One region of the Neorhizobium sp. CSC1952 genome, then DNA from elsewhere that is predicted to be linked to it. Evidence: riboswitches for the same ligand, from Rfam matches in the RefSeq annotation. Region 1 holds a riboswitch; the other holds the start of a gene.

What was found. A riboswitch is a leader RNA that binds a small molecule or an ion and turns the genes downstream of it on or off. The one in region 1 is predicted to bind cobalamin.
Region 2: it holds a riboswitch for cobalamin, as region 1 does, so the genes downstream of both, QTA58_RS03315 (ABC transporter substrate-binding protein) here and QTA58_RS09800 (DUF1636 domain-containing protein) in region 1, are expected to answer to the same signal.

What each region holds. Positions count from the first base shown of each region.
Region 1 is NZ_CP128416.1:1,955,959-1,963,424, reverse strand. It holds gene QTA58_RS09820 (cobyric acid synthase) at 1-438, opposite strand, end outside; gene cobO (cob(I)yrinic acid a,c-diamide adenosyltransferase) at 442-1,056, opposite strand; gene QTA58_RS09810 (CbtA family protein) at 1,053-1,826, opposite strand; gene QTA58_RS09805 (CbtB-domain containing protein) at 1,840-2,016, opposite strand; cobalamin riboswitch at 2,053-2,249, opposite strand; cobalamin riboswitch at 2,322-2,532, shown strand; gene QTA58_RS09800 (DUF1636 domain-containing protein) at 2,645-3,043, shown strand; gene cobW (cobalamin biosynthesis protein CobW) at 3,040-4,077, shown strand; gene cobN (cobaltochelatase subunit CobN) at 4,096-7,416, shown strand; gene cobG (precorrin-3B synthase) at 7,413-7,466, shown strand, end outside.
Region 2 is NZ_CP128416.1:613,144-620,609, reverse strand. It holds gene QTA58_RS03340 (capsular polysaccharide biosynthesis protein) at 1-1,029, opposite strand, end outside; gene QTA58_RS03335 (RkpR, polysaccharide export protein) at 1,125-2,459, opposite strand; gene QTA58_RS03330 (hypothetical protein) at 2,462-2,767, opposite strand; gene QTA58_RS03325 (hypothetical protein) at 2,931-3,302, opposite strand; tRNA gene QTA58_RS03320 (tRNA-Pro) at 3,577-3,653, shown strand; cobalamin riboswitch at 4,031-4,265, shown strand; gene QTA58_RS03315 (ABC transporter substrate-binding protein) at 4,459-5,490, shown strand; gene QTA58_RS03310 (iron ABC transporter permease) at 5,487-6,515, shown strand; gene QTA58_RS03305 (ABC transporter ATP-binding protein) at 6,512-7,342, shown strand; gene QTA58_RS03300 (methyltransferase domain-containing protein) at 7,345-7,466, shown strand, end outside.

The sequences.
Region 1 (7,466 bases):
GTTTTGGCGCAGGTTGATTTCGGACGCGCTGCCGGCGCCTTCCACGAGCACCAGATCGGCCTGGCTGCGGAGCAGATCGAAGCTTTCCAGCACCCGCGGCATCAGCTTCGGTTTGAGCTGCTGGTATTCCGCCGCTTTGGCATTGCCTTCCACCCGGCCCTGCACGACGACCTGTGCGCCGACTTCGCTCTGGGGTTTCAGCAGGACCGGGTTCATATGGACGCTGAGCGGCACTTTCGCAGCGCGCGCCTGCAGCGCCTGTGCCCGGCCGATCTCGCCGCCATCCGCCGTCACCGCCGCATTGTTCGACATGTTCTGCGGCTTGAAGGGCAGGACCTTCAGGCCGCGCAGGGTGAAGGCGCGGGCAAGCCCGGCCACCACCAGCGACTTGCCCACATCCGAGCCCGTTCCCTGAAACATGAGAGATCGGGCAACCATCGCTCAGAACTCGATGCCGGCCTGGGCCTTCACGCCGGCCTTGAAGTGATGCTTCACCAGCGTCATCTCGGTTACCATATCGGCGGCCTCGATCAAGGCCGGCTTGGCGTTGCGGCCGGTGACGACCACATGCAGGTCGGGCCGCCGGGCCTGCAGCGCGGCAACCACCTTGTCGAGATCGAGGTAGTCGTAGCGCAGAGCGATATTGAGCTCGTCGAGGATGACGAGGCCGATCGTCTCGTCGGCCATCAGGTCGAGCGCCTTTTCCCACGCTTTTTCGGCAGCGGCGATGTCCCGCTTCAGGTCCTGCGTTTCCCAGGTGAACCCTTCGCCCATCGTATGCCAGACGACCCGGTCGCCGAACACGGCGAGCGCCGGCTGCTCGCCGGTCGACCAGGCGCCCTTGATGAACTGCACCACGCCGACGCGCCGGTTGTTGCCGAGCATGCGGAGCGCCAGGCCGAAGGCGGCGGTGGATTTGCCCTTGCCGGGACCGGTGTGGATGATGAGAAGACCCTTTTCGAGGGTCTTCTCCGCGACTTCGGCATCTTGAACCGCCTTGCGGTTCGCCATCTTGACGCGATGGCGTTCGGCTGCCGCCTGATCGATCTCCTTCACCGCGGAGCCAGCCCCGCCAGCGGACGCGCCGCGGCGTCTTCGCCGGCCCGGAAACGTTCGCGGACCACGCCGGCAAGCGCGCCCAGCGCCGCCCAGAACACCAGATTGGTGACGTAAACGGCATTGACGAAGCGGGCATGCAGCTCCAGCGGCACCGCCGTTTCATGCGTCGGCGGCAACGGGGCGCCAACCACATGCGGCGCGATCAGCAGAACGATCGCCGGTACGGCAAACACGACGGAACGGGTATAGGCGAGCAGGCCGAGGCCGAATGCTGTGCAGACGGCTGTCGAAATCCACCAGACCTGGCGCGGACCGAGCTCGGCGGCCGGCATGCCCGGCAGTTCCGGCGGCAGGCCGAGGCCAGGTGCGAGGCTGACGGCAAGAAAGCCGGCCATGCCGAACATCAACCCGCCGTGCCAGCCCTTGAGGCCTCCGAGGGCTTCCGAGATTGCGATCAGCACAAGGCCGAAGCCGATTGCCGAGAGAATGTTGGCGGCGGCAGTGTAGATGAAGCGCTCGAAACCGTCGGCGGGAGCCCAGGCTTCCTCGCCGTGACTATGTTCGGCAGCCGCAGGAGCCGCGGCACCGGCAGCCGGGGCAGCCTCATGGCTGTGGCTGTGACCGGCCTCGGCGCCGCCGGCATTTTCATAGGTCTCCGCCTGCAGGATGAGCGGCACCGTCGAGAAGCTCTGCAAGACGGTCAGCAGAAGTCCGGCCACAAGCCCGGCGATCACCGCCGTTAGGACGATGTTGCGAAACAGCGACATTTGGAAATTCCTCTCAGTGGCAGGGGAAGGCCAGCGAGTGGCGCGTATCGTGGGCGGCGTTGTGGACGACTTCCAGATGCGAGAAGCCGACAAAACCGACGATGAACAGGCCGAGAATAGCCGTCATGCTGAGGGGGATGATCTTCGAAGCGGAAACGCCGACTGCACTTGCGGCAGAATTCGTGACCATGTGTTTCGTCCTTTCGCCCTCCACCCGAGGGCCGTTCAAGTTCCGTTTGCCGAAGGCAGGTCTCCTGGCTCGCGAATCAGGCGCCTCGCATCCGCCTTCCCGGGAAAACCCAGTGGCATTTGGATGGAAGCTCTCCGCTTACAGTTGCGGGGGCAGCCGCGGGTTCGACGGGTCCCTCCGTCTCACCGCATTCCCTCTCGGCCCTTCCGGGCACCATCGACCGCTCCACTATAGCCGAATTCCGCCTTCCCGCAATCGCCTTTGCGACACCCGCTGCACTCCATTGACATGGACCTGCGACCGGGCTTACTTGGAAGGGAGACGGTCCTTCTCCGGCAACGGAGAAGGTCAAGAGGGAATGCGGTGCGACCCCGATGAGGGTCAAAGCCGCGGCTGCCCCCGCAACTGTAAGCGGAGAGCCCGAGCCAAGAAGCCACTGGAGAGACGATCCGGGAAGGCTGGCTCAGAGGCGAGGACCCGCGAGCCAGGAGACCTGCCGTCGAAAGACATCGTGCTCGCCGGGCGGGGTGCTCCGGGTCGAGGATTTCGTTCACGGCCGAACCGGCGAGAGCCGGACGTGCCCGCACCCCGACATGTTTTACGTGGCGGACAGGCGGCCGAGTGACGAATGATGATTGACGAGCAGCCCGGAAACGAAGCGGACGTGACGATCTTCGTGTGCACCAACTGCCGCGACGAATCGAACGCCGAGATGCGCCCGGGCGTGGCGCTGATAGCGGCGCTCAAGGAAGCGACGGCCGGCAAGCCGCTTGCCGTCAAACCCGTCACCTGCCTTGCCAATTGCGAAAAAAGCCCGAGCGCGGCCTTCAACCACCGATCCGGCTGGTCCTATGTGTTCGGCTATCTCGCGCCGGAAAACGTCGAGGACATCGTCACCGGTGCAATGATGCTGGCCGAGGACGAGCGCGGTTTCCTTCCCCTTCGCGGCCGCCCCGCCTGCCTGCGCGGCAAGGGCATGACGGCCCGCATTCCACCCTTCCATCATCACGAGGACATGCCTTCATGAGCGTCAATTTCGATCGCGTCCCCTGCACCGTCGTCACCGGTTTCCTGGGCGCCGGCAAGACCACGCTGATCCGCAACCTGATCGAGAAGCTGGACGGCAAGCGGCTGGCGATCATCGTCAACGAATTCGGCGATGTCGGGATCGACGGCGAGGTGCTGAAGGGGTGCGGCATCGAGACCTGCCCCGAGGACAATATCATCGAGCTCGCCAACGGCTGCATCTGCTGCACCGTCGCCGACGATTTCGTCCCGGCGATCGACCAGATCCTCTCCCGCGAGCCGCGCGTCGACCATATTCTGATCGAAACCTCCGGCCTCGCCCTGCCGAAGCCTCTCGTTCAGGCCTTCCAATGGCCGGATGTGAAGGCGCGCGTCACCGTCGACGGTGTCGTTGCGGTCGTGGACGGCGTGGCGCTTGCGGAGGGCAGGGTCGCCGACGACCATGACGCACTGGAAGCTCAGCGCCAGGCCGATGGCTCGATCGACCACGACGATCCCGTGGAGGAGGTTTTTGAAGATCAGGTCGCCTGCGCCGACATGATCGTGCTGACCAAGACCGACCTTCTGGATTCCGGCGGGCTTGCGAGCGCGAAAGACAGGGTGGCGGCCCATTTGCCGCGAGCGGTCAAGATCGTGCCGGCGGCCAACGGCGCCATCGATCCGGCCGTGCTCATCGGCCTCGGGCTCGCGGTCGAGGACGATATCGAGAACCGCAAGACGCATCACGACGACGAACTCGACCACGATCACGACGATTTCGACAGCTTCGTCGTCGACCTGCCGGCCGTGGCGGATCCGCAGGAACTCGCCGCCCGCATCTCCGCGACGGCGGAAGCGCAGAACGTATTGCGCATAAAAGGCTTCGTGGAGGTCGCGGATAAGCCGATGCGCCTGCAGGTCCAGGCTGTAGGATCGCGCGTGAACCATTATTTCGACCGCGCTTGGACGCCCGGCGAAACGCGGCGGAGCCGCCTTGTCGTGATCGGCGAAAAGGGGATCGACCGCGCGGCGATCGAAAGGATGCTGGCTGCCTGACAGGGTCTCGGTAGAAGGATGCACATACTCGCCACCACATCGTCGTCGCTCGACGACCTGATCGAGCCGGTCGACCTCGACCAGCCGCCGGCCGATGTGGTGGTGCTGTCCTTTTCGGGCAGCGATCTGAACGGGGTTGCCGCGGCCTGGGATACGGCAACGGACGGCAAAGGTGACGCCCCCGGTCCCTCTCCGAGCCTCTGCCTCGCCAACCTGTCCGATCTCCGTCACCCGATGTCCGTCGATCTCTGGGTGGAGAAAACGGCAGCGCATGCCAGGGTCATCCTCGTGCGCATTCTCGGCGGCTACGACCGCTGGGCCTACGGCGTGGACGAACTTTCACGCATGGCGAAGCGGAAGAAGATCGCGTTGGCCCTGCTGCCGGGTGAATGCAGCATGCGTGACGATAGGCTCGCTGCTGCCTCCACGGTATCGAACGAGGAGCTTGCCGGCATTCTCGCCTGCTTCCGCGAGGGCGGACCGGGCAATATGCGGCTTCTGACACGGCGGCTGGCAAGGCTTGCGGAAGGTGGGGCGCAGGCGTTGCCGCAGGCCGTTCCGATGCCGAAGGCCGGCTTCTACAGACCGGGTCAGGGCATCGTGGGGGCCGACGCATTGCTGGCCGACCTCCCAGCCGAGACGCCGCGCCTGCCGATCCTCTTCTACCGCTCGATGCTGCTCGCCAATGATGCGGCGCCGGTCGACGCGTTGTTCCAGGCGCTCGCTGCGCGCGGTTTCGCGCCGATCCCGATCTTCGTCAGCGGGCTGAAGGATGGAGATGCCATCGCTTTCGTAGAGCAGACGATCGCGGACCTTGAGCCTGCAGCGATCATTGCCACGACGGCTTTCGCCAGCGGCTCGGATGAAAAGGGCGAAACGATCTTCGACCGGACCAGCGTGCCGGTTTTCCAGGTTGTCGTCGCCACGACCCGCCGCGAGGGCTGGGTGGAAGGCCGACGGGGCCTGAACCCGGCCGACCTCGCCATGCATGTCGTCCTGCCGGAACTCGACGGCCGCATCCTTGCCGGCGCGATCTCCTTCAAGGCCGGCGAAAACTCCGCCAGCCTCCTTAACCAGCCGGAACCGGATCGGATCGAACAGGCGGCCGATCGCATCGCCGCCTTCCTGCGGCTGAAGGCGGCACCCCGCGCCGGGCGGAAGATCGTCATCCTCATGCCCGACTATCCGAGTGCGCCCGGCCGCACAGGTTATGCCGTCGGGCTGGACGTGCCGCAAAGCGTGCTCTCGATGCTGCATGAACTTTCCAAAGCCGGCTATGCGGTCGAAGATATTCCCGAGACGTCGCGGGAGCTTCTTGATCTTCTGGACCGGAAATCCGGCGCCCTGCAGCTTTCCGATTACATCCCGGCACCCGGTGCAGAAGCAGCCTGGGGTTCGCCTGAGCTCGACGCCGATCTGGAAGGCGGCACCTATCGCTTCCGCGCTGCGCGGTTCGGCAATATCACGGTCGCGCTGGCGCCGGATCGCGGCCGAAATGCCGACCGGCGCGCCGATTACCATAGCCCCGATTTGCCGCCGCGCCATGCCCTGATCGCCTTCGGACAGTGGATGCGCAAGCAGCTCGGCGCCCATGCGATCGTGCATGTCGGCGCGCACGGCACGCTGGAATGGCTGCCGGGCAAGACGGTGGCGCTGTCGAAGGGTTGCTTTCCGGAACTCGTAACCGGGAGCCTGCCGGTCATCTATCCCTTCATCGTCTCCAACCCTGGCGAGGCGGCCGTCGCCAAGCGGCGGATATCCGCCGTCACCATCGGCCACCTGCCGCCGGTGCTGACCGGAGCCGGCCTGTCGGACGAGCAGAAGAAGCTCGAACTGCTGGTCGACGAATACGCGCAGGCCGACGGGCTCGACCGCCGCCGCCGCGATAGATTGGCCAGGCTGATCGTCGAGACCGCCCGCGACACCGGCCTGGCTTCCGAAGCCGGCGTTTCCCGCGATGACGATCCGGACACGGCGCTTACCCGCATCGACGCCTTTCTTTGCGACCTGAAGGATTTCGCGATCAAGGACGGTCAGCATGTCTTCGGACATGTGGCATCCGGCGACGACGATCCGCGGCGGATTGCCAGTGCTGAAGCCGAGCGGACGGCCCTGCTCGACGCGCTGGATGGCAGACATATCCGCCCCGGCCCCTCCGGCGCGCCCGCCCGCGGCCGCCTCGACGTGATGCCGACAGGCCGCAATCTCTTCGCCAGCGATCCACGGACGCTCCCGACGCCGACCGCTTTCGAACTCGGCAAGCGGGCTGCCGACGAAATACTGCGCCGCTATCTGCAGGATCACGGCGAATGGCCGAAAAGCCTCGTCTTCGACCTTTGGGGCAGCGCGTCGCTCCGAAGCGGCGGCGAGGAGGTGGCTCAGGTTCTGGCCCTGATGGGCGCCAGGCCTATACAGGATGCGGCGACCGGCCGCGTCACCGGCATCGAGGTTCTGCCGCCGGCACAGCTCGGTCGCCCGCGTATCGATGTGACGCTCAGGATTTCCGGCCTCTTCCGCGACATGTTTCCGGCGCTGATCGCGCTTCTCGATGCCGCTATGCGCGCCATCGCCGCCCGTGAGGAAGCACCGGGCGACAATCCGCTGGCTGAAGAGGCGCGCAGGCTCGGCCATGTGCCGCCGCGCATCTTCGGTTCGGCTCCCGGCACCTACGGCTCCGGCATCGAGGAAAAGCTTGCCGACGGCAGCTGGGCGGAGCGGGAAGAACTCGGCCGCATCTATCTCGATTCTACGAGCCACGCTTTCGGCGGCCCGGAAGGTGACGCTTCCGAGGTTCCGGGCCGTTTTGCCGAGCGGGTGGGAAGCGCCGACCTCCTGGTCCATACGGGAGACGACCCCGGTCGCGACCTGCTTGACGGTTCGGCCGACGTCGCCTTCATCGGCGGGTTTTCCGCAGCCGTTGCAGCTCTTGGCGGCAAGGCGGACGTGATCGCTCTGGACACGACCGATCCGCAAAAACCGAAAGCACGCTCGATCTCGGAAGCGGTGACACGTGTGGTGCGCGCCCGCGCGGTCAATCCGCGCTTCATCGCGGGCCAGATGCGCCATGGCCCGCGCGGTGCGGCGGAGCTGGTGGAAACGGTTGACCGGCTCATCGGTTTTGCCGAGACCACCCATGCCATTCCGCAATCCCTGATCGACGCCACCTATGATGCCTATCTGGGCGACGAGACCGTGCGGGATTTTCTGCTGTCCCAGAATCCGGAAGGTGCGCGCCATATGGGCGAACGCTTCCGTTCGGCACTTCGCCGCGGCCTATGGCATCCGCGCCGCAACGCGGTCGACGCCGAGCTGGAAATGCTGACGGAGGAGGTCGCATGACGGCGCTCCCGCTCGATCGCACGGCTCTGGACCCGCTGTCCGATTCGAAC
Region 2 (7,466 bases), 1.3 Mb from region 1:
GGCCGCGAGTTCCAGGCATTCCTCGAAGCTGATCGCGGCTCCCATCACCGGATTGAAATAGTGCGGATACAGAAGATAGGCGCCGGCGAAGAGCTCTTCGACGCTGAGCTTCCGGCCGCGCCTCGGGTTCGCCTGGCGGTCGTCCGTTAGTCCCCATCCCGCGTAGAACGGACACCCCATGACGGTTACCGGAATGCCCCGCAGCAGCGCTTCGAAGCCGCCGAGGGAGGTGATCGTGTAGACATGGTCCGTGCCGGCGAGAAGCTCCGGCAGGGAGACCGGAGCGGTGACGAGCCGGCAGAGATGGGCGACCTCCGCCGGATCGGAAAGGCGCTTGCGCACCCCGTTCAGCACGTCCGGATGCGGCTTGTAGAGGATTTCGCAGCCGGGATTTTCCGCCGCCGCGGTGCGGATCACGTCGTTGTTCGTCATGGGGCGATCGCATCCGAGCGTGATGGATGCGTCGTCCTCCACCTGCCCGATGACGAGGATGCGGCGCCTCTCCTTTGTCTTCGGTTCATGCGCCGCAGCCATGGTGCCGGCGGCATTGTATTTGCTGAGGCCGGAGGCGAGCAGCGAGCGGATGCCCTTCCGGGCGCGCTCCATCAGCGCAGGATCGCCCGCAAAATCGTAGGAGCCCAGAAGGCATTCGAGATCCGATGCCTGGCGGCTGTCGAAATAGGGCGTGCGGGAATCGAAGGTCAGCGAAAACGGCGCGCTGTGGCTGGCATTCGGCACGAGCGACCGGATGAAGCCGTCCTCGATGAAACGAAGGGGGATCGAATTCTCTCGGGCAAAGGCGATCGCCGCCTGCGGCGCATTCCGGCCCCAGACGAGAAGGACCGGCTTTTCCGAGGCCCCGATCGCGCGTGCCCAGTCGCGCGCAAAAGCCCTGTCCGTCAGGTAGAGCGGCGGATAGACGAAGCGGGCTTGCGGAAAATAGGCCTGAAGGACCGCCCTTTTCCATCTTCGGAAATGGAAGGCGAAAACGGTGAGCCCCGCAAAGTCCGGCCTGTCATTCGTCATCATGCTGCCGGCAGCTTTTCCCAAGTCATTGCATGCGGCGGGCCATGGATGGCGGAGCGAGGGTTACAGCAGCGCTGTCCCTCTCGACGGCCCCGCACCTAGTTCCTGTCGCGGATATTGTAATATCCCATGACCACGACACCCCAGGCGAGCAAGGCGCCGAGGAATACGAGGATCGAATTCAGGATCCTGCTCGGATATTGCGCCAGCTCCGACAGCGTCGGCTGAATGAAGACGGCGAGGTAGCGCTGCTTTGCATTGGCCTCGATCCGTGCCTTTTCCAGGCCCGCGAGCGCGGACGTATAGGCCCGTTCGGCGAATTCGCGGTCGGTTTCCAGCGTTTCATACTGCTGGATGCGGCCCGCCACATCCGTGAACGCTGCCGAAGCCATGCGGCCCTGCTTGCTGGCGGAGCCGCTGCCGAACCTCTGCCTCTCCTGTTCGATCTGCTTCTCCAGGCTGGCGATCTGGGAGCGCATGACGCGGACGCGGGGCGTATTCTCGCCCATCTGGGTCAGCGCCGTGGAAAGTTCCGTCTTCAGCTGGACGAGTTGCTGCTCGAGCGAAGCCACCAGCTGGGTCGCGAGCTTCGCACCCTCGACCGGGTCGGCTTCCTGCGATGAATCGCGATAGATGCGCAACGCCATCCGGGCGTTCGACAAACGCTCCTCGGCCATGCGGACTTCGCTCTGGGCGACTTTCAGCACTTCGTTGCGCGCCGAGAGCGAAAGCTCGTTCACCAGCTTTTCGCTCTGCGCGATGACGAAGGCGGCGATCTTCTGGGAATCTTCCGGCGTGAAGGCCTTGACCTCCAGCTCCATGATGCCGGACGTATGATCGAAATTGACGCTGATCATGCTCCGCCAGTATTCGAGCTTGTCCTCGATCGGCCGGTCCTGGCCGATGCCGTAGAAATAATCGAGCCCGCGCGGCGCAAAGACGGAATCCAGCCCGAACGCCTCGTCCACCGCCTGAACCATGCGCTCGCTGCGGATGAAGTCGAGCAGGACGTAGGAGTCGGAGAATGTGCTGCCGCTGGAGGCCTGCGAGAACATGCCGAGAATGTCTGCAGGCTGGGAGGATTCGATGCTGCGGACGGAGAAGGAGGACGAACTGTGATACTGGTCGGCGGCGATGAACGCCATGTAGAGGGACGTCAAAACCGCCGGCAGCGCGACGAGGCCCAGGAAACCGGAGATGATGGCGATGTGCCGGGGCCGCAATCTGCTGGCCCAACCGCGGGAAGGCTTGGCCGCCTGCGGTTCCACCTCGATGACGGGCGGGGATGCCTCGGCAGGCGCAGGCACGGGGGCTTCCAGAAGACCCTCGAGCAGCCGGAGGTTTTTGGGCTTCTGAACGGGTTTCGCCTCTTCCGGCAGCGGAAGGCGGGCAACAGCTTCGCCGGTCTTTTTGGTTTGGGCTTGGTCTGTCACGTCTACTGCCTCGTCATGTTGCGCTCGTGGACGGTGAGGGCGTCTTCCAAATTATCATAATATGTTAATTTTCCGTGTTCGGGAACTATTCCGGATTCGCAATGCTCCTGCAACGGAGAAGGGCTATCGGCGATCGTGATGACGTCCGAACCCTTGAGCCGCGCCTTGGAGACCTGCCGGGACATTTGCTTGAAATGGGTATTCCGGAAAGCCCGGATGCAACCGCCGGGCCTGCTGCCGGACCGCGCGGCCGTCTCGCGAAGCGCCGGCGCTGCAACCACACGGATATGAGTTACGAAATAGGACAAGCGACCTCGTAAGACCCGGCATCGACCCCGTAAGTGTGGTCCCCTTGGCCGGTTATCGTGTCGAAAATATGCTGTTTTGCAGGATGATGCCAGAAATAAGTTCGCCCGGGCGGCGCATTTCGGAACGCCGTCCGGTGGGGGCAGGGGCCGGTGGCCCCTTCGCTCAGTTCGCGGCGAGCAATTCCGTGCAATAGCTCGGGCCGTTGGCGCCCGGGGGATCGGATATGATCGCGATGTCGCGGATGACGTAGCTCTCGGAAACGGTGATCTTCGCCGAGCAGCTGACGCGTGCGGTGCGGCCGTTCTGCTGCTTGATGCGGTTATAGCCGCCGCGCCAGTTGTAGACCGTGGCGGAGCCCTCGTTGCTGTCGCTGATCGGCGGGCTGAACTTCGCGAAGAATTCGCCGGCCGAACGGCCCACCCAGCGGGCTTCGATGGGATTGCTGGCGACGCCTACGGTGGTGCAGGCCGAAAGGGCAAGAGCGAAAAGGCCAAAGGTGAAAAGGGTGTGCGATGCGAGAACGCGGCGGCTCATGATCTGAAATGAATCCTTGTATCGTCTGTGGCGCCCCGGGAGGCATGGTTTGGGAGGCATGGTTTTCGAGATCGCAACTAACAGATTTTGTGCAGGCTTCGCGAGACGGCCGGCCGCCGCCGATATCAAATTTCTCCTGCGCCGCTTTTTTGCAACGCCCCGCGTCTCAATGCCTCTTGCGCCACCGCGCCCAAGGACCGCGATTCCGTCGCAAATTTTTCATGACGGCGCTTGTGGAATGGAAAATGCTGGTCTATAGAGGCGCCGCTGGTCACGGAGTGTAGCGCAGTCTGGTAGCGCACCACGTTCGGGACGTGGGGGTCGAGTGTTCGAATCACTCCACTCCGACCAGCCGAAAAGCCCGCCGCAGCGGGCTTTTTTCTTTTCCGCCGAACCGTTGGATATCTGCACCCGCCCCGCCGAAGCCGCGTTGAGGCTCGGTGCCGAACGGCGTTGCCCTGCCTGTCCGTCCCGTTACGCCCGCTGCCGGGAATTTCACCCATCGCGCAGAACAGGCTGGACAGCTCCCGGAAACTTCGATAATCGATGTAATGTTATTACATATCAAAGGAGAGATTCCATGAGGTCAGCGAAGCCGATATGGTCCAGGCGATCCGGTCCGGCGTGACCCCGTCAGACCACGGCGAGCGTCGCATCGTTGCCGCCGGAGGCTCCGGCGCCGTCCATTGACGGCGCCCCTCTCTCGGCTTGACGCGGTCGCCGCGCTCGGCATAACTGGGCGCGACGGTTCCCCGACGGTGACTCGGAGGGGATGAAAAGGGAACACGGTGCGGACGCCCGAAAGGGGCCAATGCCGTGGCTGCCCCCGCAACTGTAAGCGGATTGCCGTCCATCCTCGTGGCGCCGGAAGGCGCCATGCCACTGTGCCCCTGCGGCGCGGGAAGGCAGATGGACGGCGGATATCCGTGAGCCAGGAGACCTGCCGTCGAACATCGATCCATCGCACGGGCGGGGATGCCCGGAACAGGAGCAGGACATGACCACCATCCGCGCCGCATGGCGCCCTGGCGCTTCGCATTCCCCATATCTCGACGATCGTTCGGCCGAACGGGCTGCCTCAAGGGCATTCTGAACTCCTCTGCTGTCCGGCAGATGGATCTGCTGGCTGCATTCACGTCACATTCGGGGAAACACGATGAATATCTTTCTGAAACGGCCGTCGCTCGCGGGCCTCGGCGCCATCTCCTTGATCGCCTCCGGCCTGTTCCACGGTGCCCTGGCGGCGCAGACCGGCTATCCGCTCACGCTCGAAAATTGCGGCCGGCAGGTGACTTTCGGAAAGGCTCCGTCGCGCACCGTCTCCATCGGCCAGAGCAGCACCGAAATCCTCTACCTCCTAGGCCTGGCCGACAAGGTCGTCGGCACCGCGCTCTGGGTCGGGCCGGTCCTCAAGGGGTATGAGGAGGTGAATTCGAAGATCGACCGGCTTGCCGACAACGAGCCGAGCTTCGAAAGCGTGCTCGCCAAGAAGCCGGATATCGTCGCCGTGCAGTTCCAGTGGCAGGTCGGCCCCGAGGGCGTGGTCGGCAAGCCCGAACAGTTCGAGGAACTCGGTATCCCGGTCTACACGTCGCCGTCCGATTGCACCGGCAAGGAAAATTCCGCCGCCAGCGACGGCGTCCGCCACCAGGTCTTCACCATGGACCTCGTCTATCGGGAGATCCGCGATCTCGCGAAGATCTACGACGTAGAGGACAGGGGCGAGGAAGTCGTGGCCGATCTGAAGCACCGCGAAGCCGCCGCCCGGGCCAAGGTCGCTTCTGCGGAAGGCAGGCTTTCCGCCGTCTTCTGGTTCTCCAGTGCCGCGGGCGCCGATCCCTATGTCGCCGGCAGGAACGGCGCTCCGGGCTATATCATGTCGGCTCTCGGGATCGAGAACATCATCAAGACGGACGACGAATGGCCGACGGTCGGCTGGGAGACCATCGCCAAGGCCGATCCGATCATGATCGTCGCGGGCGCCATGGACCGGCGCCGCTATCCGCTGGACAGCATCGAGGCCAAGTACAAGTTCCTTGAGACAGACCCGGTCGCGAGCCTGATGCCGGCCGCGAAGAACGGCCATGTCTTCGACATGGACGCGCAGGCGATGAACCCGACGATCCGCACGATCGAAGGCATCGAGACGCTGGCCGAAGCCATCGCAGCCGCCGGCCTCGCCAGATGAGCCGGGCCTTGTCCTCGATCGGGCGGACGGGGGCGGTTTCCCTCGCGCTCGTCGTCCTCGTCGCCGCGCTCTGGCTGGGTGCGGCGATCGGCGAGACCGCGATCTCGTTCGATGTCGTCGCCAAGACGGTCGCCAACCGGCTGTGGGATGCGGGCTATCCGCTGGAACCGATCGACGAGGGCATCGTCTGGAGCTATCGGCTGAGCCGCGCGGTCGTGGCGGCCTGCTGCGGGGCCTCGCTTGCCCTCTCCGGCGTCGTGCTGCAGTCGCTGCTGCGCAATCCCCTGGCAGACCCGTATATCCTCGGCATTTCGGCGGGCGCCTCCACCGGCGCCGTCGGCGTGGCGATCCTGGGCCTCGGCGGAGGATTCCTGACGCTGCCGATGGGAGCTTTTTTCGGGGCGCTGGTTGCCTTTGCGCTGGTCAGCCTGCTCGCTCTCAAGGCGGGCAAGGGAACGGCGGCCATCATCCTTGCGGGGGTCGCGGGCTCGCAGCTCTTCAACGCGCTCACCTCCTTCATCGTCACCAAGGCGGCGACCGCGGATCAGGCGCGTGGCATCATGTTCTGGCTGCTCGGCAATCTTTCCGGCGTCCGCTGGCCGGATGCCTGGCTTGCCATACCCGCTGCCCTGTTGGGCCTCGTGGTCTGCCTCTGGCATGCCCGCTCGCTCGACGCCTTCACCTTCGGCGCGGAGCAGGCCGCCTCGCTCGGCATTTCGGTTCGCCGCACCTATCTCGCGCTGGTCGGCATCTGCGCCATGATGACGGCGGTGATGGTGTCCATCGTCGGCTCGATCGGCTTCGTCGGGCTGGTCATCCCGCATGCGGCGCGCATGCTGGTCGGCGTGCGGCACGGCGTTCTCCTGCCGGCGGCGGCGCTGATCGGCGCCGTCTTCATGATCGTGGCCGATATTCTGTCGCGCATCCTGATACCCGGCCAGGTCCTGCCGATCGGCGTGATCACCGCGCTTGTCGGAGCCCCGGCCTTCGCCTTGATTCTCGGACAGAGGAGGGGCCGCGCATGACGCTTTCGGCCAGGAATGTTTCATGGACCGCCGGCGGCGCCGAAATCCTGCGCGATGTTTCGCTCGACGTGCGGACCGGCGAGTTTCTCGGCATCATCGGCCCGAACGGCTCGGGAAAGACCAGCCTGATGGCGCTGCTTGCCGGCATCCGCAAGCCGAAGTCGGGGGAGGTCCTGCTGGACGGCGTGCCGATCACGGCGCTCGGGCGGCGCGAGGTTTCCCGCCGGCTGGCGCTGGTGGAGCAGCAGGCGGAGACCGGCGAGCGGATCACCGCCCGGCAGGCGGTGGAGCTCGGGCGCACGCCCTATCTCGGCCCCCTGTCGCCCTGGTCGCCCGAGGACGATGCGATCGTCGAGGCCGCGCTTCGGAACGTCGACATGGCCCATCTGTCCGGAAGGCTGTGGCACACGCTTTCCGGCGGCGAGCGCCAGCGCCTGCATATCGGCCGTGCGCTCGCGCAGCAGCCGAAGATACTGCTCCTCGACGAGCCGACCAACCATCTCGACATCGGCCACCAGATCGGCCTGCTCGATCTGGTGCGCCGGCAGGATCTGACCGTGGCGGCGGCCCTGCACGACCTCAATCATGCGGCCATGTTCTGCGACCGCCTCGCGGTCATGCAGGGTGGCCGGCTGGTGGCGCTCGGTGTGCCGCGCGAGGTGCTGACGCCTGAGCGCATCCGCGACGTCTTCGGCGTGGAAGCGGAGATCGATCACGAAAGCGACGGCAGCTGTTTCATCCGCTACCGGGCTGCCGGGCAGTCCCGTCCGGCGTCGCGGCGCGGGAACGGTGCGCGGCTTGAGACGGTCGCAGGTGGGGTATCTTGAACATGGATGGACGCAACCACCACCTCAAGGAGGACATCCGCGAATACTGGTCGAAACGGTCGGAAACCTTCGATCTCGCCTTCGGCCACCGCATTCCGCCCGGACCGGAACTGGAGGCCTGGGC